Regions from separate parts of the Agromyces rhizosphaerae genome, predicted to be linked through region 1. Evidence: riboswitches for the same ligand, from Rfam matches in the RefSeq annotation. Region 1 holds a riboswitch; the other holds the start of a gene.
The links. A riboswitch is a leader RNA that binds a small molecule or an ion and turns the genes downstream of it on or off. The one in region 1 is predicted to bind glycine.
Positions count from the first base shown of each region.

Region 2: another riboswitch for glycine. It lies ahead of gcvT (glycine cleavage system aminomethyltransferase GcvT); the one in region 1 lies ahead of QMG39_RS10450 (L-serine ammonia-lyase).

Region 1 covers NZ_BSDP01000001.1:2,224,507-2,239,131, reverse strand. Annotated here, with positions in the region: gene ftsH (ATP-dependent zinc metalloprotease FtsH) at 1-106, opposite strand, end outside; gene hpt (hypoxanthine phosphoribosyltransferase) at 228-779, opposite strand; gene QMG39_RS10495 (SCO4848 family membrane protein) at 910-1,128, shown strand; gene tilS (tRNA lysidine(34) synthetase TilS) at 1,143-2,201, opposite strand; gene QMG39_RS10485 (inorganic diphosphatase) at 2,270-2,755, shown strand; gene QMG39_RS10480 (FAD-dependent oxidoreductase) at 2,822-4,006, opposite strand; gene QMG39_RS10475 (TetR/AcrR family transcriptional regulator) at 4,011-4,604, opposite strand; gene QMG39_RS10470 (M23 family metallopeptidase) at 4,680-6,059, opposite strand; tRNA gene QMG39_RS10465 (tRNA-Glu) at 6,345-6,417, shown strand; tRNA gene QMG39_RS10460 (tRNA-Asp) at 6,449-6,522, shown strand; tRNA gene QMG39_RS10455 (tRNA-Phe) at 6,612-6,687, shown strand; gene QMG39_RS10450 (L-serine ammonia-lyase) at 6,763-8,115, opposite strand; glycine riboswitch at 8,260-8,343, opposite strand; glycine riboswitch at 8,347-8,444, opposite strand; gene QMG39_RS10445 (M48 family metalloprotease) at 8,619-9,557, shown strand; gene QMG39_RS10440 (DNA/RNA non-specific endonuclease) at 9,586-10,416, opposite strand; gene QMG39_RS10435 (GTP pyrophosphokinase) at 10,434-11,255, opposite strand; gene QMG39_RS10430 (DMT family transporter) at 11,408-12,370, shown strand; gene QMG39_RS10425 (alpha/beta hydrolase) at 12,393-13,127, opposite strand; gene pip (prolyl aminopeptidase) at 13,124-14,101, opposite strand; gene QMG39_RS10415 (DUF427 domain-containing protein) at 14,171-14,625, shown strand, end outside.
Region 2 covers NZ_BSDP01000001.1:2,778,150-2,792,774, forward strand. Annotated here, with positions in the region: gene QMG39_RS13140 (Fpg/Nei family DNA glycosylase) at 1-3, shown strand, start outside; gene QMG39_RS13145 (hypothetical protein) at 51-716, opposite strand; gene QMG39_RS13150 (nitroreductase family deazaflavin-dependent oxidoreductase) at 818-1,267, shown strand; gene QMG39_RS13155 (VWA domain-containing protein) at 1,430-3,187, shown strand; gene QMG39_RS13160 (DHA2 family efflux MFS transporter permease subunit) at 3,225-4,727, opposite strand; gene QMG39_RS13165 (cysteine desulfurase family protein) at 4,907-6,052, opposite strand; gene nadC (carboxylating nicotinate-nucleotide diphosphorylase) at 6,049-6,912, opposite strand; gene nadB (L-aspartate oxidase) at 6,909-8,429, opposite strand; gene nadA (quinolinate synthase NadA) at 8,431-9,837, opposite strand; gene QMG39_RS13185 (NUDIX hydrolase) at 9,834-10,607, opposite strand; gene QMG39_RS13190 (putative endonuclease domain-containing protein) at 10,878-11,432, opposite strand; glycine riboswitch at 12,143-12,229, shown strand; glycine riboswitch at 12,231-12,321, shown strand; gene gcvT (glycine cleavage system aminomethyltransferase GcvT) at 12,374-13,522, shown strand; gene gcvH (glycine cleavage system protein GcvH) at 13,610-14,008, shown strand; gene gcvP (aminomethyl-transferring glycine dehydrogenase) at 14,077-14,625, shown strand, end outside.

The DNA of each region.
Region 1 (14,625 bases):
CCTCCTTGAACCCGGAGGCGGTGATCAGGCTCGAACCGACCCACACGGCCACGACCGCGAGCAGGATGTACAGCAGCGGCCCGCGCAGGATCTTCTTGAAGTTCATGGTGCTGCAAGGCTACCCCGCGGGTGCTCGGCGTCCGCCGAGTGTTCGCTGTGGGCTGTGTGTGCCGCGCCGCCGTCCGACCGGGGATTCCGGGCGCTCCCGGGGCGACTCGGCGCGGATGCTACGAGTACACGTGCGGCGCGAGCACGCCCACGTCGCGGAGGTTCCGGTACTTCTCGGCGAAGTCGAGCCCGTAGCCGACCACGAACTTGTTCGGGATGTCGAAGCCGACGTACTTCACGTCGACGTGCACCTTGAGCGCCTCCGGCTTGCGGAACAGCGCGCAGATCTCGACCGACGCCGCGCCGCGGGTGCGGAGGTTCGACAGCAGCCACGAGAGCGTGAGCCCCGAGTCGATGATGTCCTCGACGATGAGCACGTGCCGCCCCGAGAGGTCGGAGTCGAGGTCCTTGAGGATGCGCACGACGCCGCTCGACACGGTGCCCGCACCGTAGGAGGAGACCGCCATCCAGTCGGTCTGCACGTGGCGCTCGAGCTCGCGGGCGAGGTCGGCCATGACCATGATGGCGCCCTTCAGCACGCCCACGAGCAGCAGGTCGCGCCCCTCGTAGTCGGCCTCGATGCGGCGGGCGAGCTCGCCGAGCTTCGCGTGGATCTCGTCCTCGGTGCAGAGCACCTCGGTCAGGTCTGCTTCGATGTCGCTCGCGCGCATGGTGGGTCTGCTCCTCGTGTATCGCCCGCCGTTCGGTACGAGCCTACGAGGCCGTGGGCCCCGGCGCATGTCCCGCGGTCGGCCGCCGACGCCCGGGGCAGCGCCCCGCGGCGCACGTAGGATGCCCGTGATGCCCGAGATCCTCGCCGCCGTGCTGCTGTTCGCCAACGCCGTCTTCAACCTGGTCGTCTGGCCGCGGTTCTTCCCGCGCATCGCGAACGACCCGCGGGCGCGCGACGCCGAGGGGCGCCGCACGCCGTTCTACACGGTGCACGTCGTGCTCATCGCGATCGCGATGGTGCTGGGCGTCGCCTCCGCGGTGGCGGGCGTCGTCGTGCTCGTCGCCTGACGCGATCGAGGTCGTCAGCCCGCGGCCGTGAACTCGAGCCGCGCGCCCATGCGTGCGGCGCGGCAGCCGGGCAGGTCGATCGGCCCCTGTCCGTGCCAGTCGGTGACGAGGCGCGCCACCTCGAGGGTCTGCACCCGCGAGAGCGCGGTGCCGAACTCGCTCGCGACCACGTGCCGGATGATGCGCTGGCGCAGCGCCGCCGGATTCGCCGCGAGCGCCGCGACCGACACCGCGATGCCCGCCTCGGCCGGTTCGCAGATCTCCTCGATGAACTCGTCGATCTGCTCCGCGAACGCGGCCTCGTCCTCGCGCAGCTGCTCGGCGGTGCGCGCGAGCGCCTCGGCGACGCCCGGGCCGAGCGCGTGCTCGAGCACGGGCATCACCTGTTCGCGCACGCGCACGCGGGCGTACGCGGAGTCGAGGTTCTGCGGGTCGTCCCACGGGTCGAACCCCGCATCGTGGCAGGCCTGCCGGGTCGTGCGGCGGGGCACGCCGAGCAGCGGCCGGAGGTACCTGCCGCTGGTCGCGGGCATGCCCTGCAGGCTGCCTCCCCCCGAGCCGCGAGCCAGCCCGAGCAGCACCGTCTCGGCCTGGTCGTCGAGCGTGTGCCCGAGCAGCACGCGCACGGCGCCGGTCTCGCGCGCGACCGCATCGAGCGCGGCGTAGCGGGCGGTGCGGGCGGATGCCTCGGGCCCGTCGCCCGTCGCAGCCACCTCGACCGTGCGGACGACGACGGGGTCGAGCCCCAGGGCGCGCGCCTGGTTCGCGGCCGCCTCCGCGGCATCCGCCGACCCGTCCTGCAGGCCGTGGTCGACGATCACCGCGCCCGCGCGCAGGCCCGCACGCGGCGCCTCGAACGCGGCGCCCGCGGCGAGGGCGAGCGAGTCGGGGCCGCCCGAGAGGGCGACGAGCACGAGCGGCGCGTCGGCTGCGGGAGCGGCCGGGCCCCCGGCATCCGCCTCGCCGTCCGCTCCGCCGCCGAGGCCCTCGAGCACGCCCCGCACCGCCCGTCGCACGTCGGCGATCGCGGGCGTGAGCCGGGGGCGACCGGCCTGCTTCGGATCTGAGGGCATCAAGTAACCTTATTCCCGTCTTCCCGCGCGGCCGCGAGCCCCGGGGCATCCCCAGAACAAGGAGAACCATGGGCGAGTACGCCGCGATCATCGAGATCCCGAAGGGCAGCCGCAACAAGTACGAGGTCGACCACGAGACCGGCCGCGTCTTCCTCGACCGCGTGCTGTACACGAACTTCATGTACCCGACGGACTACGGGTTCTTCGAGAACTCCCTCGGCGACGACGGCGACCCGCTCGACGTGCTCGTGCTCACCCAGTACCCGCTGTTCCCGGGCGTCGGCGTGACCGTGCGCCCCGTGGGTGTCTTCCTCATGGAGGACGACGGCGGCGGCGACGCCAAGGTGATCGGCGTGCCGGCGGGCGACCCGCGCTGGGACTGGATCCAGGACGTCGCCGACGTGCCGGAGTACACGAAGAAGGAGATCCAGCACTTCTTCGAGCACTACAAGGACCTCGAGCCCGGCAAGTGGGTCAAGACCGAGGGCTGGGCGGATGCGGCGGAGGCCGAGCGTCTCATCGCCAAGGCGTACGAGGCGTTCCCCGGCCACTGAGCCACCTGCTTCGAACCGACGGCCCGGCGCGCGATGCGCCGGGCCGTCGTCGTCTCCGCGGCGCGGTCAGCGCGTGGCCGGCGCGAACCCCTTCGCGTCGACGCCGATCGCGGGGCTCACGAGGCGGCCCATGCCGGGCAGGTCGACGACCCGCATGGCGAGGTTGCGCAGCGCGATCTGCAGCGGGGTCGCGGGCACGAACCACTTCGCCGTCTTGCGCCCGGCCGCCTGCTTCTCGGCGACCGACGGCCGCACGCGCGCCTCGAACGCGCCCAGCGCGGCCTCGATGCCGGCAGGATCGCCCGCCAGCGACTCAGCATCGAGCGCCTCGCCGAGCGCGACGCCCCCCGAGAGCGCGAGCGACGCCCCCTGGCCGGCCACGAGCGACACCGCGTAGGCGCTGTCGCCGATGAGCACGACCCGGCCGTCGTGCCAGGCCGGCGCCTCCACCTGCGCCACCACGTCGTAGTAGACGTCGTCGACCGGGTCGGCGGCGAGCATCGCGGGCACGAACCCGCCGAGGTCGCCGAAGCGCTCGCGCAGCGCGGCGAGGGGGTCGCCGGGCATCGCGGTCGACTGCTCCTCGAAGACGAAGAACGTCGCGAACAGGCCCGGCTCGACCTCGTAGACGCCGGCCATGCGCCCCGGCACGCTCATCATCACGAACCGGTCGGCGATCGCGTCGTGCACCTCGTCGCTGCGGAAGAACCACGCCGCGGTGTGCAGGCCGAGTGGCCGGAGGAACCGCTCCTCGGGGCCGAACACCTCGCGGCGCACGCCCGAGTGGATGCCGTCGGCGCCGACCAGCAGGTCGGCCTCGACGCGCTCGTCGCCGAGCTCGACCGTGACCCCGCCGTCGTGCTGCGTGACACCGGTCACGGTGGTGCCGAACCGCAGTTCGACGTCGGCGGGCAGGGCCTCGCGCAGCGACCGCTCGACGTCGCCGCGCAGCAGCGAGAACAGCCGCCCGTCGAGCGCGTCGCGCATGCGGTCGTAGCGCAGCCGTGCGTGGGCGCGACCGTGCTCGTCGACCCACTCCACGCGATCGACCTCGTGCGCGCGCTCGCGCAGGTCGTCGAGGATGCCGATGCGCTCGGCGGCGTCGTACCCGGGCCCGAAGAAGTCGATCATGTAGCCGCCGTCGCGCAGCGAGACGGCGTGCTCGACCAGGGTGACGCTCCAGCCGTGGCGCTGCAGCGAGATGGCGGTGGCGAGGCCGGCGATTCCGGCTCCGCAGATGACGGCGTGCATGGGTTCAGCTCCTCGGGTCGGGTGCGGCGGGCGGATGCTCCGGGGCGATGCGGTCGACGAGCGCACGCCAGGCGGCGAGCTGCTCGTCGTGCCGCTCGGGGAAGACGTGGCGGTGCATCGCGACGCCGTCGGCGGCGATGACGATCGCGGTCGCGAGCGCACGGCTGTCGGCGGCATCCGCTGCCCTCGTCGCGAGCGCCGACTCGAAGCCGGAGACGGTCGCCTCGAGCAGCTCCTCGAGTCGGGCGCGCAGGCGGGGGTCGGACCTCGCGCGGGTGAGGAAGGCGAAGGTGGCGCCGATCATGGCGTCCTGCTCCTCGGCGAAGCCGGCGACGTCACCGCCCATCGCGAGCAGCCACTCGCGCAGGCCGCCCCGCGGGTCGTGCACGCTGCCGATCGTCGCGACCGACCGCTCGAACGCGGCGAGCACGACGTCGTCGATCGTGGCGAAGTGGTGGAAGAGGTTGCCGCGGCTGATGCCGGCCACCTCGGTGAGCCGAGCCGCGGTCAGCGCATCGGCGCCCTCGGTGGCGAGGAGGTGCAGCGCGGCGTCCGCGATCTGCTCGCGTCGCTCGGCCGCATCCATTCGCTCGCGCATGCCCCCAGCCTACAGACTGATCGGTCGGTCTGTAAATGCGACGACGAGATCACGGGTCCGCAGCGGGCGCGACGGTCAGCCCAGCGGCACGCCGCGCGCGGCCATGAACGGCTGCGGGTTGATGCGGTAGCCGTTCTGGAAGACCTCGAAGTGCAGGTGGCATCCGGTCGACGCGCCCGTGCTGCCGCTGCTGGCGATGTTCTGGCCGACGCTCACCGTCTGGCCCACACCCACCCAGACCCCGCCGGCGCGGATGTGCGCGTAGCCGGTGGCGATGCCGTTGCCGTGGTCGATCTTGATGAAGTTGCCGTACGTGCCCGACCAGCCGGCGTAGACGACCACGCCGGAGTGCGCCGCGTAGATGGGCGCCGAGCAGCCGGTCGCGAGGTCGGTCGCGTAGTGGAAGCCGCCCGAGCAGCCGCCCGCGGTGCAGATGCTCGCCCGCGGACCGTAGACCCCGCTGATGTAGCCGTACGCGGGAACCGCCCAGCCCTGGCTGCTCGTCGTGCCGCCGGCCAGGCCTGCTCCCCCGCCCCCGCCTCCCGCGGCGGCGGCTGCGGCAGCGGCGGCCGCGGCACGAGCGGCGGCGGCACGCGCAGCCGCCTCGGCGGCCTTGCGGCGCCGCTCCTCCTCTTCCTTCCGCTTGCGCTCGCCCTCCTGGTAGGCGGCGATCGTGGTCTTCTCCTTGTCCTTGAGGTACGCGAGCTGCTGCTCCAGCTCGATCTTCTTGTCCTCGGACTCGGCCAGCGCCGCCTCGGCGGCTGCCTGCGCCTCCTGCGCGGCGACGAGCGCCTCCTCGGCGGCGATGCGCAGCGCCTCGCGCTCGTCGCGCGCGACCGCGGCCTGCTCCCCGAGCGCCTGGGCGGTGTTGGCCGCCTGCTGGGCCTCCTCGTAGACGCCGGCGGCGCGCTCGACCATCTTGCTCATGTTGCCGAGCTTGGCCAGCAGCTCGTCGGTCTCCTCGGCCGCGCCCGCCTCGAACATGAGGTTGATGCCGAGGTCGGTGCCGCCCGCGCGGTACAGCTGAGCGGCGAGCTGGCCGGCGTTCTCCTCGGCCTCTGCAGCCTGGGCCGCGCTCTCGTCGGCCTGCTGCTGGATCTCGTCGGCGCGGCGCACCGCGTCGTCGAACGCCTGCTGGGCGGCGAGCAGCTCGTCGGTGCGCCGCTCGGCTTCGGCCCGGGTCTCGGCGACGCGGGTCTCGAGTTGCGCGATGAGGTCGGTGATCTCCGAGACGGCGGCCGCACCCGCTGCGGTGTTGGCCTTGGCCTTCTTCACCTCGTCCCACGTGGGGTAGTCGGCGGCGGTGGCCGGGGCGGGCGTCGCGATCGAGATGGTCGCCACCATGAGCAGGGCGGCCAGCACCCCGACGACGCGACGGATCACGGGCGCGAGCCGGCGCACGCGGCCCGCGCGCTGCGGCGCGACCCCCGTCGCATCCCCCGCCGTGTCCTGCATGGCTTCCCCGATCCTGCCGCTGCGGCGGCGAGGTCACGTTCGTCACATCTGTCACATCTGCAACATCAGCCACAGTAACAACGGACCGCTCGATCCTTGGTATTGCCGGCCGACGTGGTGCTCGGCCCCCGGACGAGGGACGTGCCGAGCGCGACGCTACCGGGCTCATCGGCCGACTGAGGGAGCCGCCCCGGCACGTCGCGCGATCGGTTCCGGCCTCGTTTTGGAATCTGACGGAAGTGCACGTATGCTTGGCTGTCGGCGGTCGTGCCCAGCACGACACCCGGCCCCATCGTTTAGCGGCCTAGGACACCGCCCTTTCACGGCGGCAGCACGGGTTCGAATCCCGTTGGGGTCACGCTGAACGAAGGATACAATTTCATACGCAAGGCCCTGTGGCGCAGTTGGTTAGCGTGCCGCCCTGTCACGGCGGAGGTCGCGGGTTCAAGTCCCGTCAGGGTCGCTTCGGCGGATGGGCTCTCCTCGAGAGCCCATCTCCGTATGGGGAACATCTTCGGATGCCCCGCCTGATACGCATCTTCGGATGCACCAGGCTCTGTAGCTCAGTTGGTAGAGCGCACGACTGAAAATCGTGAGGTCACGGGATCGACGCCCGTCGGAGCCACCAGAAGAGAAGCCCGGGTTCGCCCGGGCTTCTTCGCGTCTGGCGGGCATGTCCGCCCCAGGGGCATCCGACCGCCCCTCAGCACTCGATGACGTTCACGGCGAGGCCGCCGAGCGAGGTCTCCTTGTACTTGCGCTTCATGTCGGCGCCGGTCTCGCGCATCGTGGTGACGGCCTGGTCGAGCGACACGTGATGCGTGCCGTCGCCGTGCATCGCGATGCGGGCGGCGTTGATGGCCTTGCTGCTCGCGATCGCGTTGCGTTCGATGCAGGGGATCTGCACGAGCCCGCCGATCGGATCGCAGGTGAGCCCCAAGTGGTGCTCGATGCCGATCTCGGCGGCGTTCTCGACCTGCTCCGGCGTGCCCCCGAGCAGCGCGCACAGCCCCGCCGCGGCCATCGAGCACGCCGAGCCGACCTCGCCCTGGCAGCCGACCTCCGCGCCCGAGATCGAGGCGTTGCGCTTGAACAGGATGCCGATCGCGGCCGCGGTCAGGAGGAACCGCACGACCGCGTCGTCGTCGAGGTCGCGCACGAACCGGTCGGCGTAGTGCAGCACGGCCGGCACGATGCCCGCGGCGCCGTTCGTGGGGGCGGTGACGACGCGACCGCCGGCGGCGTTCTCCTCGTTCACGGCGAGCGCGTAGAGGTTGACCCAGTCCATGGCGCGCATGGCGTCGACGTCGTCGGCCGCGGCGTCCAGCTTCCGGAACAGGCCGGGCGCGCGCCGCCGCACCCGCAGCGAGCCGGGCAGCAGCTCCTCGTCGCTCGTGCAGCCGTTGTCGACGCACTCGCGCATGACCCGCCAGACGCGCAGCAGCTCGGCGCGCGTCTCGGCCTCCGGGCGCCACGCGTGCTCGTTCGCGAGCATGACATCGGCGATGTCGATCCGCTCGCGGCGGCAGTGCTCGAGCAGCTCCGCCGCGGTCGCGAACGGGAACGCGAGCTCCACGCGCTGTTCGACGACGGCCGGATGCCCGTTGAGATCGTCGGCCACGAACCCGCCGCCGACCGAGTAGGAGGTGGTCGCGCGCACGCTCGCCCCCCGAGCGTCGAACGCCTCGAACGTCATGCCGTTCGGGTGGCCGGGCAGGCGCTTCCGCAGGTGGAGCACGACGTCCTCGGCGGGGCGGAACACGATCTCACGGATGCCGCCGAGACGGAGCGCGCCCTCCTCGGCGATCCGGGCCACGCGCGCGCCCACGGTCGCGGTGTCGACGGTCTCCGGGTGCTCGCCGAGCAGGCCGAGGATGACCGCGGCGTCCGACCCGTGCCCCCTGCCGGTCGCGCCGAGGGACCCGTAGAGCTCGACCCGCACTCGGGCCACCTCGTCGAGCCGGCCGTCGGCCGCGAGCCCGTCGACGAACAGGCGCGCCGCGCGCATCGGCCCCACCGTGTGCGACGACGACGGGCCGATGCCGATCGAGAACATGTCGAGTGCGCTCAGCACGGTGCGCACCCGGCGATGAGGGGTGCGGATGCCCGGGGCATCCGCTCGGGTGCCGAAGCGTCGGGACAGGTCATCGGAACTCCCAGGTCGTGGCCGGCCGCGCCGGCGTCGGGTGGTTCCTCCCCGCTCTGTCGATGACCTGAGAGATTCGCGCGACTCGCGCCGCCTTGCCCCGTCGGTGAGCAGGCCTCGGCCTGCTGCTTTCCAGAGTTCCCTGTCGTGGCGGTACGGGTGCCTGAGAGATTCCCGGGGAGGGGCTTGCTCCTACGGCGCCGCCCGGCGGACCGGGCGGGCTCTCCCGCCACGATGCGGGTATTCGGTTGTGGTCGTCACGCTAACACGCACGCGGCACATGCCGGGACGGTCGCCATCCCGGCCAACGTGCGGCCCGGGCCGGCCCAATCCCGGCTCGATGGGTTCCGTGCGGGCCACGCCACTGGCTAGCATGACCGCCACACTGCCGATCGGGGGGAACCGTGATGAGCATGCAGACCGATGATGAGGCGACACGCGCAGAGCAGCTCCTCCGTGACTCGCGGCACCCGTCCGAGGCGCCGGCGTTCGTCCTCGCCGTGACCGCAGTCGGCGTGGTGTTGGCGATCGGCCTCTTCGCCGTATTCAGCCCCGCCGTCCTTGGCGGCCTCCTCGCGATCGTCGGTGTGGCGCTCTTCATCTGGCTCAACTTCCAGATCGGTCGGGTGCGCATGCGCGCGCATGCTGTTGCGGTGACCTCGGCGTCGTTCCCCGCGCTGCAGGAGGTCATAGACGACGTCCGCTCGCGACTGGGCTACCGCCGTCGCGTCGATGTCTTCGTCGTGCGCGGGCAGGCGACCGCCGCCGCCACCTACACCTACTTCGGTGTCAACGCCATCCTCCTGGACGGCTCGGCGATCGCGGACCTCGACTCGGAGCGCCGCCGGAGCGAGGTGCGTTTCCTGCTCGCCACCGAGTTCGGGCACCTCCTCGCTCGATTCTCGTGGTGGGTTCCCGCACGCGTTGCGGTCACGAGGCTCGGACTCCAGCAGGTGCTCGCGCCGTTCGTCGCGCCGTGGCTGCGCGCGACGGTCTACACCGGTGACCGCCTTGCCTACCTCTGCACCCGCGACGTCGACGTCAGCATGAACGCGATCCACCGAGCGCTGGTCGGGAAGGACGCCGCCGCCGACCTTCGTCCGAGCGGACTCATCGAGCAGGCCGGGTCGGTCCGCCAGTCCTTCATTCTGCGAGTCGCCGAGATCCTCCCCTCGACTCCGCACACGACCAATCGCTACCTCGAGCTGCTCGCATTCATCGCCCAGGTGCAACCCGCCGACTTCGACCGACTGCGCGACGCCGTCTCTCCGAAGGCCGCGGCCGTGATGACGCAGCTCGTGCCGCCCCCGACCCAGCCGGTCGGCCTGCCGCCCGCGGCCGCCGAAGGCTGAGGCGGGGACCCGCCCGCGCGGGATCGCCTCAGAGCACGACGTCGTCGAACGACTCGAGGCGGATGCGGCGGGGCCGGAGCGCGGGCGCGGCCAGCACGTCGGCCGGTACGAGGTCGCCGAGGTCGACCCCCGCGACGGCGGCGACGTCGGCCACCGGCACCTGGAACGTGCGGAACGGGCCGAGCGGCGGCACGACGTCGAGGTCGCCCACCACGCCCATGCGCCGCGCGAGCTCGTCCGCGTTCAGCTGCGGCGTCTGGTCGAGCAGGAACGCGGCCGAGACGAGCGCGCCGCCCGAGACCCACGCCACGACCTTCCAGAACGACAGCGGCACGCGGATGCCCCGGTACTCCGGGTCGGTCGGGCGCAGCACCGGCGCGGTGAAGACGCTGATGCGGGCATCCGTCGTCTCGGCGAAGGCCAGCACGTGGTCCTCGAGGCCGAGCCAGAGCTCGCGCGACTGGTTGAAGCCGCTCGCCTGGGGCGCCGCGTTCGGGTAGGTGAAGGTGTCTGCGTTCGCCTGCGCGGCCACGTCGGGCGCGCCCCAGACCGGGTCGCGCCGGCGCACGAGGTGGCCGCGGTCGAGGTCGTTGCGCAGGTACACCTCGGGGCCCGCCTGCTGGTCGGCCGGCACGCGGTCGTCGAGCCGCCAGTCGTCGTCGCGCGGCAGGTCGAGCAGGGCCGCGCCGTCGACGTTCACGCCCGTGACCGCGGCGAACCGCCGCGACGTGTCGAGCAGCACGCCGAAGTGCGTCGAGTCGAGCAGGACGTGCTGCCCCGGCGGGGCATCCGTCACCCGCGGCAGCGGCACCGCGACCCCGAGGAACTCCTCGTCGTAGCCCGCGCCGATCTCCCCCATCGCCCGCGTCCCCGGCCTCAGACCCGCCGGGTGCGGAGCCGGTAGTCGTGCAGCGCGCGCACCGCGTGGTCGCCCGGCTGCACCTCGGCGAGCGCCTGGCCCGCGGCATCGGGCACCGGTTCGTCGGACGCGGCCGACAGGTGCACGGCCTCGCCGCCGTGCACCTCGTGGTGCAGCCGCTCCATGTCGGCGTCGAGCTGCGCGGCCGTGACCGCGGCCTGCTTCAGCCCGTCGAGCAGCTCGGCGGGCACCTGCGCGTCGTACTTGTAGTAGATCTTGTGCTCGAGGCTGGCCCAGAAGTCCATCGCGATGGTGCGGAACTGCACCTCGACGAGCACCGGCACGATGCCGTCGGACAGGAAGATCGGCACCTCGATGATCGCGTGCAGGCTCTGGTAGCCGTTCGCCTTCGGCTCCGCGATGTAGTCCTTCACGCGCACGACGCGCACGTCGGACTGGCTCGTCAGTACGTCGAAGACGCGGTACACGTCGGAGACGAAGCTGCACGTCACCCGCACGCCGGCGATGTCGGTGATCTGCTCGCGGATCGCGTCGAAGGTCGGCTCGACGCCCTTGCGCTGTATCTTCTCGACGATCGAGTCGGCCGACTTGAGGCGGCTCGAGATGTGCTCGATCGGGTTGCCACGGTCGGAGGCGGCGAAGTCCTCGCGCAGGATCGACAGCTTCGTCACGATCTCGTCGATGCCGAACTTGTAGCGCTGCAGGAACCGCACGAACTCGTCCTGCAGCGTGCGCAGGGCCTGCAGGCTCTGGTCGTCGACGCCGTCGAACGCAGCGGCAGCGCTGTCGAGGTCGGGGCCCGGGGTCGTTGGGGTCACGCGACGAACCTACGGGTGCTGTCTCTGCGTCCGCTGTGCACGCGCGGTGCGGCGGCATGGTACGGCGGCGGATGCCCCAGGGCCGGCGCCCGCCCCTCGTCGCTCCGGCCGCGTGTGCGGGCGCCCGGCGCGCGCGTGCGAGACTGAGCGCCATGCGTGCAGTCCTCGCCGTGCTCGCGGCGGCCGTGTGCTTCGGCACCACCGGCACGGCGCAGGCCCTCGGGCCGGAGGCCGATCCGTTCTCCCTCGGCGCGGCACGCATCCTCATCGGCGGCGGGGCGCTCGCGCTGATCGCCCTCGTGCTCGCGCGCCGCCGGCCGCGCGACGACGAGCCGCTCGTGCCCGAGATGCCCGTGCTCGACGATGCACCCACCGGGTCGGCGCCCGTGACCGACCCGCGCCGGGCGCGCCTCGTCTCTGCTGCCATCGTGGTCGCGGGCGCGCTCGGCGTGCTCGCCTACCAGCCCGCGTTCTTCGCGGGCACCGAGCGCAACGGCGTCGCCGTCGGCACGGTGGTCGCGCTGGGCTCGGCGCCCGTGCTCACCGGCCTGCTCGAGTGGGCGGTCCGCGGGCACCGCCCGTCGGGCCGCTGGGCGCTCTCGACGATCGTCGCGACCGCGGGCATCGCGACCCTCGGCCTCGCGAGCGGCGACGCCGAGCACGCGATCGACCCGCTCGGGCTCGCCGCCTCGCTCGGCGCCGGGCTCTCGTACGCCGTCTACGCGCTCGCCAGCAAGGGGCTGCTGGAGCGCGGGTGGTCGGGCTCGGGCGCGATGGGCGCGCAGTTCGGTCTCGCCGCGGTGGTGAGTCTGCCGCTGCTGCTCGCGACGGATGCCTCGTGGCTCGCCACGCCCTCCGGGCTCGTGATGGGGCTCTGGCTGGGCCTGGTCACCACGACCCTCGCGTACCTGCTCTTCGCGGCGGGCCTGCGCCACCTGACTGCCGCGACCGTGTCGACGCTGACGCTCGCCGAGCCGCTCACCGCGACCCTGCTCGGGCTGTTCCTGCTCGGCGAGCAGCTCCCCGTGGGGGCCGCGATCGGCCTCGCGGTACTGGCCGCGGGCCTCGCGATCCTCGCCGTGCCGGTCGGGCGGCGGGCGCAGCGGGCGACGTGAGCGCCTCGGGCCCGACCGGTCGTCAGGGCGTGCCGAGGAGCGCGGCCTCGAGGGCCTCGGTGATCGCCGCGAGCGACTCCTCGCGCGGCATGGTCGACTCGCCGTCGCCGGGCTGCACGCCGTAGTCGCCGAAGTCGGCGTGGTTGGCGCCGTCGAGCTCCACGAAGACCGCGTCGACGGGTAGCAGGCCGGCGTTGCCGGTCACGTCGTCGGGCGTCGTCAGCCCGTCGTTCGAGCCGCTGATGCTCAGCACCTCGAGGCCCGAGTCGGCCAGGTCGTTCGCGCAGTAGCTGCCGAAGAGCACGAGCCCCGCGGCATCCGACTCGCCCTCGCCCGCGAGCATGCAGGCGCGCACGCCGCCGAGCGAGTGCCCGCCGACCCACCATTCGTCGACGCCCGGCGCCGCGGCCGTGAAGTCGTCGAGGCTGCGGACGTCGAAGAAGGCGAGGTTGAGGGTCGGCTTGGTGATCACGACGGTGGCGCCGGCCTCGACCACGCCCGAGAGCACGCGCAGGTAGGCGTACGGGTCGACCTTCGCGCCCGGGATGAAGACGAGGCCCGTGTCGGAGGCGCCGTCGGCGGGCTCCATGACGATCGAGTCGGGGGTCGAGGTGATCGTGATCGCGGGGTTGCGCCACGCCTCGAGAGTGGCGTCTCGCTCACCCTGGAACACGGTCTGCGTCCACGCGACGAACACGACGACGAGCAGCACGAGGGCCATGACCGCCGCGGCGATCCATCGGAGTACGTGCTTCATCCGCGGTGTTCGCCGGGCGCGCGCGCGAACCGGTCCGTTGCCTCGATCATCGCGTCGAGGATACCCGGCTCGTCGAACGCGTGCCCCGCGTCGGGGATGATGCGCAGGTCGGCCTCGGGCCACGCCTGGTGGAGGTCCCACGCGGTCATCACCGGCGTGCAGATGTCGTAGCGGCCCTGCACGATGACGCCGGGGATGCCGCGCAGGCGCTCGGCGTCGCGGATGAGCTGCCCCTCCTCCCACCAGCCGCCGTGACGGAAGTAGTGGTTCTCGATGCGCGCGAACGCCGTGGCGTACTCGGGCTCGGTGAACTTCGCGATGGTCTCGAGCTGGGGCAGCAGCGTGATGGTCGACGACTCCCAGCGCGACCAGGCGATCGCCGCCGGCTGGTGCACGTTCGGGTTCGGGTCGTCGAGCAGGCGACCGTAGGCGGCGATCATGTGATGCCGCTCGCGCTCGGGCACCTGGTCGAGGAAGTCCTCCCACAGGTCGGGGAAGATCGCCGACGCGCCGCCCTCGTAGAACCACTCGAGCTCGGATCGGCGCAGCGTGAACACGCCCCGAAGTACGATCTCCGTCACGCGGTCGGGGTGCGTCTCGCAGTACGCGAGGGCGAGCGCGCTGCCCCACGAGCCGCCGAGCACCTGCCAGCGGTCGATGCTGAGGTGCTCGCGCAGCTTCTCGATGTCGGAGACGAGGTGCCAGGTGGTGTTGACGCTGAGGTCGGCGTCGGGCGCGCTGGCGTGCGGGATGCTGAGGCCGCACCCGCGCTGGTCGAACAGCACGATGCGGTACCGCTCGGGGTCGAACAGGCGCCGGTGCGCCGGGCTCGTGCCCCCGCCCGGCCCCCCGTGCAGGAACACCACGGGCTTGCCGTCGCGGTTGCCGGACACCTCCCAGTAGATGTGCTGTCCGTCCCCCACGTCGAGCATCCCGGTCTCGAGCGGCTCGATCTCCGGATACATCTCGCGCATGCTTCAGGATATCGGGGTCGAGGATGCCTCATGCGGCCGCCGCCCAGCGAGTCGGCGTAGCCTCGGCCCATGCGACCGACGCCCCACGCAGTGCTGCCAGGCCAGGAGTCCGTCTGGGACTACCCCCGGCCGCCCGCGATCGACGCCTCCGGCGAGCTCGTCGAGGTCGTGCTCGGCGGCGCGGTCATCGCCTCGACGCGCGACACCGTGCGCGTGCTCGAGACGAGCCACCCGCCGACCTACTACCTGCCGATGTCGGCGTTCGCCGAGGGCGCGCTGTGGCCGGCGGCGGGCAGCTCGTTCTGCGAGTTCAAGGGCGGGGCGCGCTACTTCGACGTGCTCGGCGGCGGCACGGTGGCCGAGCGGGCGGCGTGGAACTACCCGGCGCCGACAGCGGGGTTCGAGGTGCTCGCCGACCGCGTCGCGCTGTACCCGGGGAGGATGGACCGCTGCACGGTCGACGGCGAGCGCGTCCGGCCGCAGCCCGGCGGCTTCTACGGCGGCTGGATCACGGACCGGGTCGC
Region 2 (14,625 bases), 550 kb from region 1:
TAGGCGACGGATGCCGGTGACGCGCGTGTTCCCGGCATCCGCCGCATCGGTCACGCCGTGGGGCGTGCCCGCTCCGAACTCGCGTCGCGCTCGTGCGCGGCGCGGTCGGCGTCGGTGCGGCCGTCGGCCGGGGTGACCCGCGGCTCGTCGGGAGCGGAGTCCTGCTGCTCGTCCGCTGCGTGCCGGCCGGTGGGGTGCGGGGAGTCGGCGTTCTCGTCCGCGGTGGCATCCGCCGACGCATCGGTGTCTCGGGACTCCGTCGTCGCGGCATCAGCGGACTCGTCGTCGCGGGCATCGGCCGTGCCCGACGCGGGCTCCGCGGCATCGTCCCGCGTGAGGTCCGGATCGACCTCGTCGGCCCTGCGCCGCGTCTCGTCGGTGGTCGCGCGGGCCTCCTCGGCCGCCGCCTGGCGCTCCGCGCTCTCGCGGCTGCGCTCCTCGGCGTCGAGCCGGGCCTGCGCGGCCCGCGCCTGCGCCTCCTCGGCCTCCGCCTGCGAGCGCGCGGCCTCGGCGCGCGCCTGCGCGGCGGCGGCCTCGCGCTCGCGCGCCTGCCGGTCGGCCTCCTCCGCCTCGGCCCGCAGCTCGGCGGCCCTGCGCCGATCGGCCTCCATGCGCGCCTCGCGGCGCTTGCCGGCGGTGAGCAGCACGACGGCGACGACGACCGCGATGACGGCGACGACTCCGACGATGATCCAGATGAGCGTGGTGGTGTCCACGTGGGTCCTCCTTCGTGAGGTTCGACCACACAGCCAAGCGGCGGGCGGCCGGCCGTGCAATGCCCTTGCGCGCACGCCGGGCGTGCGACATCATGCGCACGGTGAGCCTCGCCGCGAAGATCATCACGACCCGCTGGGTCGTCCGCCTGCCCATCCCGATGTACCGGGCCGGCCTGGGGGCGCTGCTCGGGCGCCGGTTCACGATGATCGAGCACGTCGGCCGGAAGTCGGGCGAGCCGCGCTTCGTCGTGCTCGAGGTGGTCGAGCGGCCCGATGAGCGCACCGTCACCGTGGCCGCGGGCTTCGGACCGACCTCGCAGTGGTACCGCAACCTCCGGGCGAATCCGGAGTGCCACGTCAGCACCGGTCGCATCCGTCGCAGGCCCGCGCACGCCGAGCTGCTCGACGCCGACGGGAGCGCCGAGGTGCTCGCCGGGTACGCCGAGCGCTACCCGAAGGCGTGGGACGCGCTGTCCAAGATGATGCGCGACGCGACGGGGGAGGACGACCCCGAGATCCCGATCGTTCGCCTCCACCTCGCCGAGCGCTGAGGGGCCTGAGGATCTCTCCACCTTGTAGGAGACCTCCACTTCGGGCGCCGCTTCGGTCGCCTACACTGTTGGGAATCCCGCACCCCCCAGGTGCGGACCCGAACGACAAGCGAACGAGTCACCGGTGCCGCCGCGAGCGTGCCGGTGGGCAATGGAGTGAGCGTGGGCCGTCACAGCGTCGCGCCGACGAGGCGACCTCGGCGATCGATGCTGGTCGGCGTCTCCGCTGCGCTCGTCGCGCTGCTGGTGGTCGGCGGCGCGGGCGCGGCATGGGCCACCGGCATGCTCGACCCGCTGCTCGACGGCTCGATGTTCACGTCCGAGCCCGACGGATGCGACGAGCCGACCGAACTCGTCATCGTCGCCGACACCACCATCGCCCCGGCCGTGACCAGCGTGGCGGAGGAGTTCGACGCCGCCTCGGAGGGCTGCGCCCTCACGACGGTCCGTGCGCAGGAGTCGGCCGACACCGCGGCCGTCGTCGCGACCGGAACCGGCGACCCCGCCGACGCGTGGATCCCGAGCTCGGGCGCCTGGGTCGACCGCATGGCCGCGACGGCGAGTTCGCTGGGCAGGCCCGCGCCCGAGGTGTCGGTCGGCCTCGACGTGGCCACGACCCCGGTCGTGTTCGCCACCCCCGCCGAGGAGGCGGCCTCGATGGGCGAGACCGCTCCGGGCTGGGGCACGGTGCTCGCGGGCGGCACGCGCATGCTGCTGCCCGATCCGGAGGGATCGGGCGCGAGCCTCGCCGCGCTCGCGGCGCTCGCCGGCATCGCCGACCCCGACGACCCGACGCAGCTCGCCGGTGCGATGATCGAGCTCGGCAAGGCCATCCCCGCGTCGACGGATGCGGCGTTCGGCGCCACGGTCGCCGCGGCCGAGCCGACCATGGCGATCGTCACCGAGCAGGCCGTCGCGGAGTACAACTCCGACGAGGACGTCCAGCAGCTCGTCGCCGTGTACCCCGCCGAGGGCACCCCGGCGATGACGTACCCGTTCGTGCGGCTGCCCGCGCAGGCGGCGGCCGACGACGCCGATGAGGAGGCCGACGCCTCTGCCGATGCCGACGCTCCGGCCGACCCCGACGCGTGGACGCCGCCGACGCGCGCCGAGCTGCTGACGGGCCTGGAGTCGGCGATCGCGGACGCCGAGGGCGTGCTCACCGCGCACGGCTTCCGCACCGCCGACGGCGACGGCGAGCTCGACGCCCCGGGCGTGGTCGTCGAGGCGGTGTCCACCTTCCCCGCACCGGCGGGCGCCGACCAGGTGGCGCTGCTGCGCCAGTGGGGCGTGCTCACGCTCCGGGGCCGCATGCTCGCGGTCATCGACGTGTCCGGTTCGATGCTCGACCCGGCCGGCAACGGCCTGCGCCGCATCGACATCTTCCAGCAGGCCGCGCTCGGCGCCATGCAGAAGTTCTCGGGCGAGGTGCAGATGGGCGTCTGGGCGTTCTCGACCGCGCGCAACGGCGACCTCGACTACGAGGAGCTCGCGCCGATCGGGCCGCTGGCGGACGCCGCGCACCTGCAGCAGATCGCCGGCATCATCGCCTCGCTGCCCGAGCGGCTCGGCGGCGCAACCGGCCTCTACGACACGACGCTCGCGGCGGTGCAGCGGGTGACCGAGACCTACGACCCCGATCGCATCAACTCGGTGCTGCTCATCACCGACGGCGTCAACGAGGACGCGAACGGCATCGACCTCGACACGCTGCTCGCCGAGCTCGAGGAGCTGCAGGACCCGCTCCGCCCCGTGCCGGTGATCATGATCGGGTTCGGCCCCGACACCGACTTCGACGCGATGAACCGCATCGCGAAGGCCACGGGCGGTGCCGCCTACTCGGCGACCGAGCCGGAGGACCTCGGCGACGTGCTCGTCACCGCGCTGTCGCAGCGCACCTGCCGTCCCGACTGCGGCTGAACGCCGGCCGGGCGGTGCCGATCAGCTCGGCACCCGCTCAGTGCCCGACGACGGCCGCGGGCGTGTCCGCCGGGCGGCGCACCAGCGCCGAGCCGACGATCGCGAACAGCGAGAGGATCGCACCCACGAGGAACGCGGCCCGCACGCCGCCGGCCGCCGCGGCGGCATCCGCCATCTCCGGCCGCAGCGCGGCGGTCTGCGCGGCGAGGATCGTCACGAACAGGGCCGTGCCCGCGGCGCCCGCGACCTGCTGCACGGTGCCCACGATGGCGCTGCCGTGCGAGTACAGGCGAGGCTCGACCGAGGCGAGCGCGGCCGTGAACAGCGGCGTGAACATGAACGCGAGGCCGAGGCTCAGCATCACGTGGGCGGCCAGCACGGTCCAGGCCGGCGTCGTCTCGGTGGCGAACACCGCGAGGAACCACATGACCGCGCTCACCACGATGCTGCCCGGCACGAGCAGCGGGGTCGGCCCGACCCGGTCGAACAACCGGCCGACGGTCGGCGCCGCGAGGCCCATCACGAGCCCGCCCGGCAGCAGCAGGAGCCCCGCCTGGAGCGCGTCGAGGCCGATGACGTTCTGCATGTAGATCGGCAGCAGGATGATCGTGCCGAAGAGCGTCAGCATCATGATCGCCATGAGGCCGATCGAGATCGAGAAGTTGCGCGAGCGGAAGGTGCGCAGGTCGAGCAGCGCCCGGTCGCTGCGCTGCAGCCGCAGCTGGCGCAGGATGAACGCCGCGAGGCCGACCGCGCCGACCGCGAGCGAGATCCACATGACCATCGCGCTGCCGCCCGCCTCGCCGCCGGACTCGGCGGCGCCGCCGATCTGGCTGAAGCCGAACACGATGCCGCCGAAGCCGAACGCCGAGAGCACGACCGAGAACACGTCGATCGGCACGACACGGGGCTCGGTGACGTTCTCGACGCGGCGGATGCCGATGACGAGCATCGTGACCGCGATCGGCAGCACGATCCAGAACATCCACCGCCACGAGAGGTAGTTGAGGATCAGGCCCGAGATCGTCGGTCCGATCGCCGGGGCGACCGAGATCACCGTCGAGACGCGGCCCATGATGCGCCCGCGGTCCTTGGGCGCGACGAGGTTCATGAGCGTCGTCATGAGCAGCGGCATCATGATCGCCGTGCCGGTCGCCTGCACGACGCGTGCGCCGAGCAGCACCTCGTAGCCGGGCGCGAGCGCGGCGATGAGCGTGCCGGCCGAGAACAGGCTCATGGCCGCGATGAAGACCGGCCGGGTGTGGAAGCGCTGCAGCAGGAAGCCGGTGATCGGGATCACGACCGCCATCGTGAGCATGAACGCCGTCGTGAGCCACTGCGCGGCCTGCACCGTGACGCCGAGGTCGGACTGCAGGTGCGGGATCGCGACGCTCATGATCGTCTCGTTGAGGATCACGACGAACGACGCCGAGAGCAGCAGCCAGATGACGCGCGAGTCCCGCGCGGCCCTGTCCGCGTCGACTGCAGCGGTGGAGCCCGTCGCGGCGGCAGGGGTGGATCGGGTGGAGCGGTCGGTCACGTACGGTTCCTCACTGCGGACGCTGGAGCGCGTCCGGGGTCGGCATGGAGATACTGCCGGGCAACCGCCGAGGGGCGGAGAGTATTCCCGGTCGAGTGGTGCGATCTGCGCTCCGTCACGCAGCGAGAGCCGGCCGAGGGCCGGCGTGCGGCGGGGGCCATCTCGATGGCGGCCGCCGGTCAGGAAGCCACGATACCGCCCACCGCCGACACTGCAGGGGCCACGGATGCCGCTGCGGCGGCCACCTCCTCGGCGCTCGCGTCGCGGCCGAGCGTGAACCGCACGGCGGTCTGCGCGACCTCGGCGGGCAGTCCGATCGCGGTGAGCACGTGCGACGGCTCGTCGCTCCCCGCCGCGCAGGCGGACCCGCTCGAGCCGACGACCCCGCGCTGCTCGAGCTCGAGCAGCACCGCCTCGCCGCTCGTGCCCGGGAAGACGAACGACGCCGTGCCCGGCAGCCGGTGCACCGCGTCGCCCGTGAGCCCGGCCGACGGCACGTCGGCGAGCACGCGGGCGATGAGCGCATCGCGCGCGGCCGCGACCCGCGCGGCGGCCTCCTCGCGCTCGGCCTCGGCCAGGCGCAGTGCGGTCGCGAGCGCGACGGCGCCGGCCACGTTCTCGGTGCCCGAACGCCTGCCCCGTTCCTGGCCGCCGCCGTGCAGCACCGGCTCCAGGGGCATCCGCCCTCGTGCCGCCAGCACGCCGGAGCCCTTCGGCGCGCCGACCTTGTGGCCCGAGAGCGAGAGCGCGTCGACGCCGAGCGCGCCGAGGTCGAGCGGCAGCCATCCGGCGGCCTGCACCGCGTCGGTGTGGATCGGCACGCCGCGCGCGTGCGCGACCGCCGCGAGCTCGGCGATGGGCTGGACCGTGCCGATCTCGTTGTTCGCCAGTTGCACGCTCACGAGCGTCGTGTCGTCGCGCAGCACCGCGGCGAGCTCGTCGGGGGAGACCCGGCCGCCGGCGTCGACCCCGAGCATCGTCACCTCGAAGCCGTGCACGCGGGCCAGGAAGTCGACCGACTCGAGCACCGCCTCGTGCTCGATGGGGGTCGTGACCACGTGCCGGCCGCGCGGGGCGCCGAGCGCGATGCCCTTGATCGCCAGGTTGTCGGCCTCGGTGCCGCCCGAGGTGAAGGTGACCGCGCCGGGACGGCAGCCGAGCACGCGCGCCACCTCGGCCCGCGCGTCGGCCAGCGCCGCCGCGGCGGCCTCGCCGACCCGATGGTGGCTCGACGGGTTGCCGAAGTCGCCGGTCAGGTAGGGCCACATCGCCTCGAGCGCCTCGCGGCGCACCGGGGTCGTGGCGGCGTGGTCGAGGTAGATCACGGTCCGCCGACCACCACGTCGAGCCCGAGGTCGAGCGAACGCACGCTGTGCGTGAGCGCGCCGACCGAGATGACGTCCACCCCCGTCTCGGCGATCGCGCCGACGGTGTCGAGGTTCACGCCGCCGCTGGCCTCGACCACGGCACGCCCGTCGACGAGCGCGACGCCCGTGCGCAGGTCGTCGAGCCCGAAGTTGTCGAGCATGATCGTGTCCACGCCCGCGGCCAGCACGGGCTCGACCTGGTCGAGCCGGTCGACCTCGACCTCGAGGTGCGCCGTGTGCGGCATCCGCTCGCGCACCGCCAGCAGGGCGTCGGTCACGCTCGAGCCGTCGGCCGTGAGCACGGCGAGGTGGTTGTCCTTGGCCATGACCGCGTCCGACAGCGAGAAGCGGTGGTTGCGGCCGCCGCCGTCGCGCACCGCCTGGCGCTCGAGCACGCGCAGTCCGGGCGTGGTCTTGCGCGTGTCGACGATGCGGGCGCGGGTGCCGGCGACGGCGTCGACGTAGCGGGCCGTGAGGGTCGCGATGCCCGACATGCGCTGGGTGAAGTTCAGGCCGATGCGCTCGGCGCGCAGCACGGCCCGTGCGGGGCCGGCGACGCTCGCGAGCCGGTCGCCGGCGTTGAAGCGCGCGCCGTCGGGCACGACCTGCTCGACCGCGATGCGCGGGTCGACGAGGCGGAACGCGGCCGCGAACACCGCGCCGCCGCTCATGACGCCCGGCTCGCGGGCGACGAGGTCGGCGCGGGCCTGCGCGGTCGCGGGGATGAGCGTCTCGGAGGTGAGGTCGCCCCAGGGAGCGTCCTCGTCGAGCGCGGCCTGCACGATGCGGTCGAGCTGGGCGGGGGTGAGGGCGGTCATGCGGCCTCCGGGAGCGCGCCGAGCGCGGGATCGCGTTCGGGGTGGTCGAGTCGGTGGTGCGCGCCGCGCGACTCGCGGCGGGCGAGCGCGGCGTCGACGGTGAGGCGGGCGAGCAGCAGGAGGTTCGCGTCCTCGATCGCCTCGACCGCGGGCGCCGGCTCCGCCGGTTGCGCGAGAGCCCAGTCGTCGAGCAGGGCGGATGCCCCGGCGAGGCCGTCGCCGGAGCGCTCGAGGCCGGCGCGGGTCCACATGAGGTCCTGCAGCGCGGCGCGGGTGAACGGGCCGGCGGCGCTCGACCGCGGGGCGGCGCCCTCGGTGCGGAGCTGCGCCCGGCTCGCCGCGTGCGCGTGCGGGAACGGCTCGCCGAGCACCCGTCCCGCACGGTCGGCGAACACCGCCGCCTCGAGCAGCGAGTTCGATGCGAGCCGGTTGGCGCCGTGCACGCCCGTGCGCGCGCACTCGCCGATCGCGAACAGGCCCGGCACGCTCGTGCGGCCCCACAGGTCGGTCGCGATGCCGCCCATCGCGTAGTGGGCCGCGGGCGTGACCGGCACGGGCTCGCGCGACCAGTCGTACCCGGCGGCGCGCGTGGCCGCGTCGATGCCGGGGAACCGGCGCGCGAGGAAGGCCGCGCCGAGCGCGGTCGCGTCCAGGGTCGCCGGCGCGTCCCCGTGGCGGCGCATGGCGGCGGCGACCTCGCGGGCGACGACGTCGCGCGGGGCCAGCTCGGCGAGCGGATGCCGCGACGGCATGAAGCGCTCGCCCGAGGCATCCCGCAGCACCGCGCCCTCGCCGCGCACGGCCTCCGAGATCAGCGGCGTGCCGGGGGCCGCGAGCGCCGTCGGGTGGAACTGCGTGAACTCGAGGTCGTCGACCCGCGCGCCGGCGCGCCACGCGGCGGCCACCCCGTCGCCGGTCGCGACCGCCGGGTTCGTGGTGCGGCCGTAGAGCTGCCCGGTACCGCCCGTCGCGAGCACCACGGCGTCGGCCGGCCGGTCGACGTACTGCCCGCCGATGAGCAGCCGCACGCCGCAGGCGCGGCCGCGGCAGGTCAGCACGTCGGCGAGCATGGCGTGCTCGACCAGCTCGACGGCGCGCGAGCGCACGGTCGCGACGAGCGCGCGCTGGATCTCGGCGCCGGTCGCGTCGCCGCCCGCGTGCACGACGCGTGCCCGCGAGTGCGCCGCCTCCAGGCCGCGCGCGAGGCCCGACTCGTCGCGGTCGAACGCGGCGCCGAAGCGGATCAGGTCGCGGACGCGCGCCGGACCCTCCTCGCACAGCACGCGCACCGCCGCGGGGTCGCAGTGGCCCGCGCCCGCGCGGAGCGTGTCGCGCACGTGCGCGTCGACCGAGTCGTCCGCGAACAGGGCTGCGGCGATGCCGCCCTGCGCGTGGCGCGTGCTGCCCTCGTCGAGCGTTCCCTTCGTGACGACGGTCACGCGGTGGCCCGCGTCGGCGGCGCGCACGGCGGCGAGCAGGCCCGCGAGCCCGCTGCCGACGACCACGACGGCGGCCATGTCAGTCCGTCGGCTCGGCGGCGGGCGCAGCGGCGGGCGAGGCGATCGCGTCGGAGACGCGCGTGCCCGCCTTCGCGACGGCGCCGGCGGGCGGCTTGGCCGCCAGCATCCGCTCGAGTGCCACCCGGGCGTGGCCCGCCACCTCGTCGGGCACGGTGATGGGGTTCACCGTGCGCCCCTCGACGAGCTCCTCGAGCACCCACGCGAGGTACCCGGGGTGGATGCGGTACATGGTCGAGCACGGGCACACCACTGGGTCGAGGCAGAAGATCTCGTGCTCGGGGTGCTCTGCGGCGAGACGCTGCACGAGGTTGATCTCGGTGCCGATCGCGAAGCTCGAACCGGCCGGCGCCGCCTGGATCGCCTTCACGATGAAGTCGGTCGAGCCGTAACCGTCGGCGGCGTCGACCACCGGCATCGGGCACTCGGGGTGCACGATGACCTGCACGCCCGGGTGCTCGGCGCGCGCGGTCTCGATCTGGTCGACGGTGAAGCGCTTGTGCACCGAGCAGAAGCCGTGCCAGAGGATGACGCGGGCATCCTGCAGCTCGTCCTCGGTCGAGCCGCCGAGCGGCTTGCGCGGGTTCCACATCGGCATCTGCTCGAGGGGCACGCCCATCGCCTTCGCCGTGTTGCGGCCGAGGTGCTGGTCGGGGAAGAACAGCACGCGCTGCCCGCGCTCGAACGCCCACTCGAGCACCGTCTCGGCGTTCGACGAGGTGCAGACGATGCCGCCGCGCTCGCCGCAGAAGCCCTTGAGCGCCGCCGACGAGTTCATGTACGTGACCGGGATGACCGGCACGCGGCCGTCGGCGTCGGGCTCGGTGCCGTAGACCTCCTCGAGCTGCTCCCAGCACTCCATGACCGAGTCGAGGTCGGCCATGTCGGCCATCGAGCAGCCGGCGGCGAGGTTCGGCAGGATGACGTCCTGTTCGGGCGTCGACAGCATGTCGGCGGTCTCGGCCATGAAGTGCACGCCGCAGAACACGATCGCCTCGGCCTCGGGCTTCGCCTTGGCGGCGTTCGCGAGCTGGAACGAGTCGCCCACGAAGTCGGCGTGGCGCACGACCTCGTCGCGCTGGTAGAAGTGGCCGAGCACGACGACCCGGTCGCCGAGCGTGGCCTTCGCGGCCTCGATGCGCTCGTGCAGCTCGTCCTGCGAGGCGGCGCGGTACGACTCGGGCAGGTCGCCCTGGCGGGGCGAGCCGGTCGGAATGACGTCGCCCATCGACGATCCCGGGCCGTAGCCGATCGGGCCGCGGTCGAACTCCCACGGTCCCTTCGCGAGCTCGGGCGTGCAGGTCTCGCCGGCCGTCGCGCCGGTCTGGATGAGCCGGATGCTGCGGTCGACGGATGCCGCGCGGCGGACCTGTGCCTCGTCGCGGGCGGGGGGCGTTGCGATGGTCATGCTCTCATCCTCGGGTGGGGCAGGATCGGGTCGGTCTCGCCCCGATCGGGGTGCGCGCCGTTGCCGAGCGCGCGGGTTCTGGCGAGCGGCCCGGCGTCGGCCAGGTCGATCGAGGCGTCGTAGCGGTAGAGCTTCGGCGGCCGGTGCGGGGTGCCCGACAGGCGCTCGCCGGTGTCGACGAGCGTGCCGGACGCTTCCATCGTGCGACGGAAGTTGGCGGGGTCGAGCCGGCGCTGCAGCACGGCCTCGTGCACCTCGCGCAGCTGCGCGAGGGTGAAGGTGTCGCCGAGGAACGCGTGCGCGATGCGCGCGTACTCCATCTTCGTGCGGAGGCGCCAGAGCGCGTACTCGACGATGCGGTTGTGGTCGAAGGCGAGCCGGCCGAGCGCATCGGCGGCGCACCAGCGCACGTTCTCGTCGGTCGTGGCGCGCTCGGCCTCGTCCGACTGCACGAGCGCCCAGTACACGACCGACACGACGCGGCCGCCGGGGGAACGCCCCAGGGCGCCGAACGTGTAGAGCTGCTCGAGGTACTTCGGCGCGAGGCCGGTCGTCTCGCCGAGCGTCCTGGCCGCGGCATCCGACAGCTCCTCGTCGTCGGGCAGCCAGCCGCCGGGCAGGGCCCAGTCGTCGAGATAGGGGTCGCGGGTGCGGCGCACGAGGGGAATCCAGAGCGAGGGCAGGCCGGATGCCTCGTCGCGGCGCAGCGCGAAGATCACCGTTGACACGGCGAGGCGCGCGTCGTGCGTGGGCACGGGCTCCACCGGCATCCGCTCACCCCCTAAATGTCACTCTGACTCGAAGCTCCCAGCCATCTTAGTGTCACCCTGACCCGAACACAAAACCGTGCCCGCGAACTTCCAGACCCGTCAATTCCCTGCACTCTGGCGAGCCAGACCGCAGTTTCCTGACGGGTCTTGCGCGTCGGGTCACGTAGGTGGCTCGAGACCCGTCAGAAAACTACGCTCCCAGCGGGGAGAGCGCAGTTTCTTGACGGGTCTCAGCGGGGCGGGAACGAGATCGGCTGAGTCTCTGGGTATTCAGGTGCGGGACATGCGGAGTCTGCGTTCGATTCGCTCCACCGTGTCGCGGGAGGCCGTCGTCGTGAGCGTCGCGTCAACGTCGTCCGAGGTCAGGCGGATCATGTGCCAGCCTGCGTCCTGGAGCCGTTCGATGCGTCGGATGTCACGACGGAAGCGTTCGCGCTCGCGATGCGAGTCGCCCTCGTACTCCACTCCGAGAAGGTCGTCCGGGTACGCGAGGTCGATCTCGGCGATGAGCTCGCCCTTCTCGTCGACGACTGGGTGGTTCAGCACCGGCTCCGGCAATCCTGCACGGCAGAGCATGAGCCGAGCTTCGGTCTCCTTCGGTGAACGGGCGCCCGCGCGCACGTCGACGAGTGCATCGCGGGCGCGAGCCGCTCCGCGAAGGCGCGGCGTTCGCTCGATCGAACGCTGGAGCGCCTCGTCTTCGGTGAGGGCAGGGAGATCGCCGTAGGACCCGCGGGGCGACACCAAGTAGTCGCCGACCGCGATGAGCTCGTCGACGGAGAGCATCCCGGCGAGGTGGCGCCAGGTGGTCGGAGCATCCGTCACTGGCAGACCATCGACCTCGATGACCTTGGTGCATCGGCTCGACAGCTCGTGCCCGACGACCCCGCGAGTGCGGGGCCCGCGCCACTTCCCGACGCTCGAGACGTGGACACGCGGGTCTCGTTCCAGCCTGCGGGGGAGAGGACAGCCCAAGAGCAGTGCGGCCGTGGTGTGGCTGAAGCACTGGCCCTCGGCGAGTCGCACCTGATAGGCCGACGCGAGCGGTGGTGCGTCTTGGGCGGACCGAACCCCGTGGAACGGAGCCACGATGTCGGATGCGGCGAGCCGCCGATGCCCGACGCCGTGCTGCGCGGCATCCCCAGTCGTGAATGACACGCGGGACACGAGATCGGCGGGGAGTCGGCTCGGACTTCGCATGCGGACACGGTCTTCCAACGAGCCGGACTTCGGCGGTGCCGCATGCGCTCACCCCCCGAGTGAGTGCCCGTTCGCACCTGTGGAGGACCAATGCCCGGGTCGCCGATACAAGACCCGTCAAGAACCTGCGTTCTCAGCGCTGGGAGCGCAGGCTCTTGACGGGTCTCGAGGCCACGGGGACGGGTCGTGCGCGAGACCCGTCAAGAAACTGCGCCATGAGGCGCGAGAGTGCAGGAGATTGACGGGTCTGGGGCCGGACTGGGATCAAGCGGCGCGCAGGCGGGGATTCGCGGGTTCGATTGGTAGGCTGTGCGCACAATCGCATATCGGGCCATCGACGCGTTGCGGGAGAGCCGGCTGGGCCGGCACCGAAGGAGCAAGCCTCCCCGCCAATCTCTCAGGTCACAGACCGCAGCGAGCAGGCCGCTCTGAAAAGCGGATGCCACGAGCATCCCGCCCACGGTGAAAGCGACCCCACGGGTCGTGAAACTCTCAGGCAGATGACAGAGGGGGAGTTCTCGACCGCGGCGACTGCCGCGCGCGCCGTGCGACGACAGGAGAACTCCGTGACCGAACGCCTGAGCCCCCTCGATGCGATCCACCGCGCCGCCGGCGCGACCTTCACCGACTTCGCGGGCTGGCAGATGCCGGTGCGCTACTCGTCCGACCTGGCCGAGCACAAGGCGGTCCGCACGGCGGCCGGCCTGTTCGACCTCTCGCACATGGGCGAGATCGTGGTCGTCGGCCCCGAGGCCGACCGCGCGCTCGACTACGCGCTCGCCGGGAAGCTCTCGGCCAGCGCCGAGGGCCAGGCGAAGTACACCCTGCTGCTCGCTCGCCACGGCGGCGTGATCGACGACCTCGTCGTCTACCGCACCGGCGCCGACCGCTACCTCGTCGTCGCCAACGCGGCCAACGTCGCCCACGTCGCCGACGAGCTGCGCGCCCGCACCGCCCCGTTCGACTGCGAGGTGTTCGACGAGTCCGACGACATGGCGCTGATCGCCGTGCAGGGCCCCAAGGCGCTCGATATCCTCACGAGTACCGCCGGATTCGGCATCCAGGGCGACGGCAACGACCACGACGACTTCGTGGATGCCGTGAGCGGCATGAAGTACTACCGCGCCGTCGCGGCCGAGTTCGCCGAGCAGCCGGTGCTGGTCGCCCGCACCGGCTACACCGGCGAGGACGGCTTCGAGCTCTACGTCTCGCCCGACCAGGCGCCCGCCCTCTGGGAGGCGCTCGCCGAGGCGGGCGAGGCGCACGGACTCGTTCCGGCGGGCCTCGCGAGCCGCGACACGCTCCGCCTCGAGGCGGGCATGCCGCTGTACGGCCACGAGCTCACGCGCGACACCTTCCCGGCCCAGGCGGGCCTCGGCCGCGTGGTCGCGCTCGGCAAGGAGGTCGACTTCGTCGGCCGCGCCGCGAGCGAGGAGGGGCCGGCGGCGGATGCCCCGGTGCTGGTCGGACTCGCGAGCGAGGGCCGACGCGCGGGCCGCGCCGGGTACGCGCTCTTCGACGGCGAGGGGGCGGATGCCTCCGAGGCCGGCGTGATCACGAGCGGCGCGCTGTCGCCCACGCTGGGCCACCCGATCGCCATGGCCTACGTCGCCCCGCGCCACGCGGCGACGGGCACCACCCTGTACGTCGACGTGCGCGGCACGCGCATCGCCGCGTCCGTCGTCGACCTGCCGTTCTACCGCCGCGAGAAGTAATCCCGCCGCCCACCGGCATCCGCCGCCCGCCAGCCACCACGAACCGCACCGCACGAGCACCGCGAACCACCACCCGAGGGGAACCCCATGACCGACCTGAACGACCTGAAGTACACCAGCGACCACGAGTGGGTGCTGATCGACGAGGACCCCGCCGAGGGTGTCGACGCCGGCGGCGTGGTGGTGGGCATCACCGCGTACGCGGCCGACAAGCTCGGCGACGTCGTCTTCCTCGAGCTGCCCGAGGTGGGCACCGCCGTGGCCGCCGGTGAGGTCGTCGGCGAGATCGAGTCGACGAAGTCGGTGGGCGAGCTGATCTCGCCGGTCGACGGCACGGTCACCGAGGTCAACGAGCGTGCGGTCGAGGAGCCCGAGCTGCTCAACAGCGACCCGTTCGGCGACGGCTGGCTGATCAAGGTCACGGTCGCGGAGGTCCCCGCCGACCTGCTGAGCCTCGAGCAGTACCGCGAGGTCACGGGCGAGTGAGCGACACGTACGACCTCGACGCCTTCGGGCGCCGGCACATCGGCACCACCCGCGACGACCAGCGCCTCATGCTGGCGACGCTCGGCTACGACTCGCTCGACGCGCTCGTCGACGCGGCCGTGCCGAGCGCGATCCAGATGCGCGAGGTCATCTCGTCGTCCATCCCCGAGGCGGCCACGGAGCGCCAGGCGCTCGCCGAGCTGCGCGCGCTCGCCGACGAGAACACCGAGCGCACGTCCATGATCGGCCTCGGCTACTTCGGCACCATCACCCCGGCCGTGATCCAGCGCAACGTGCTCGAGAACCCGTCGTGGTACACGGCCTACACGCCGTACCAGCCGGAGATCTCGCAGGGTCGCCTCGAGGCGATGCTCAACTTCCAGACCATGGTCGCCGACCTCACCGGGCTCGACACGGCGAACGCGTCGATGCTCGACGAGGGCACGGCGGTGGTCGAGGGGATGCTGCTGGCCCGACGCGCATCGAAGGCGAAGACGAGCCGCTTCGTGGTCGACGCCGACGCGCTGCCGCAGACCCTCGCGCTGCTGCGCTCGCGCGCCGAGGCCGTGGGCATCGAGCTCGCGGAGCTGCCGCTCGCCGAGACCGACGCGGCCGAG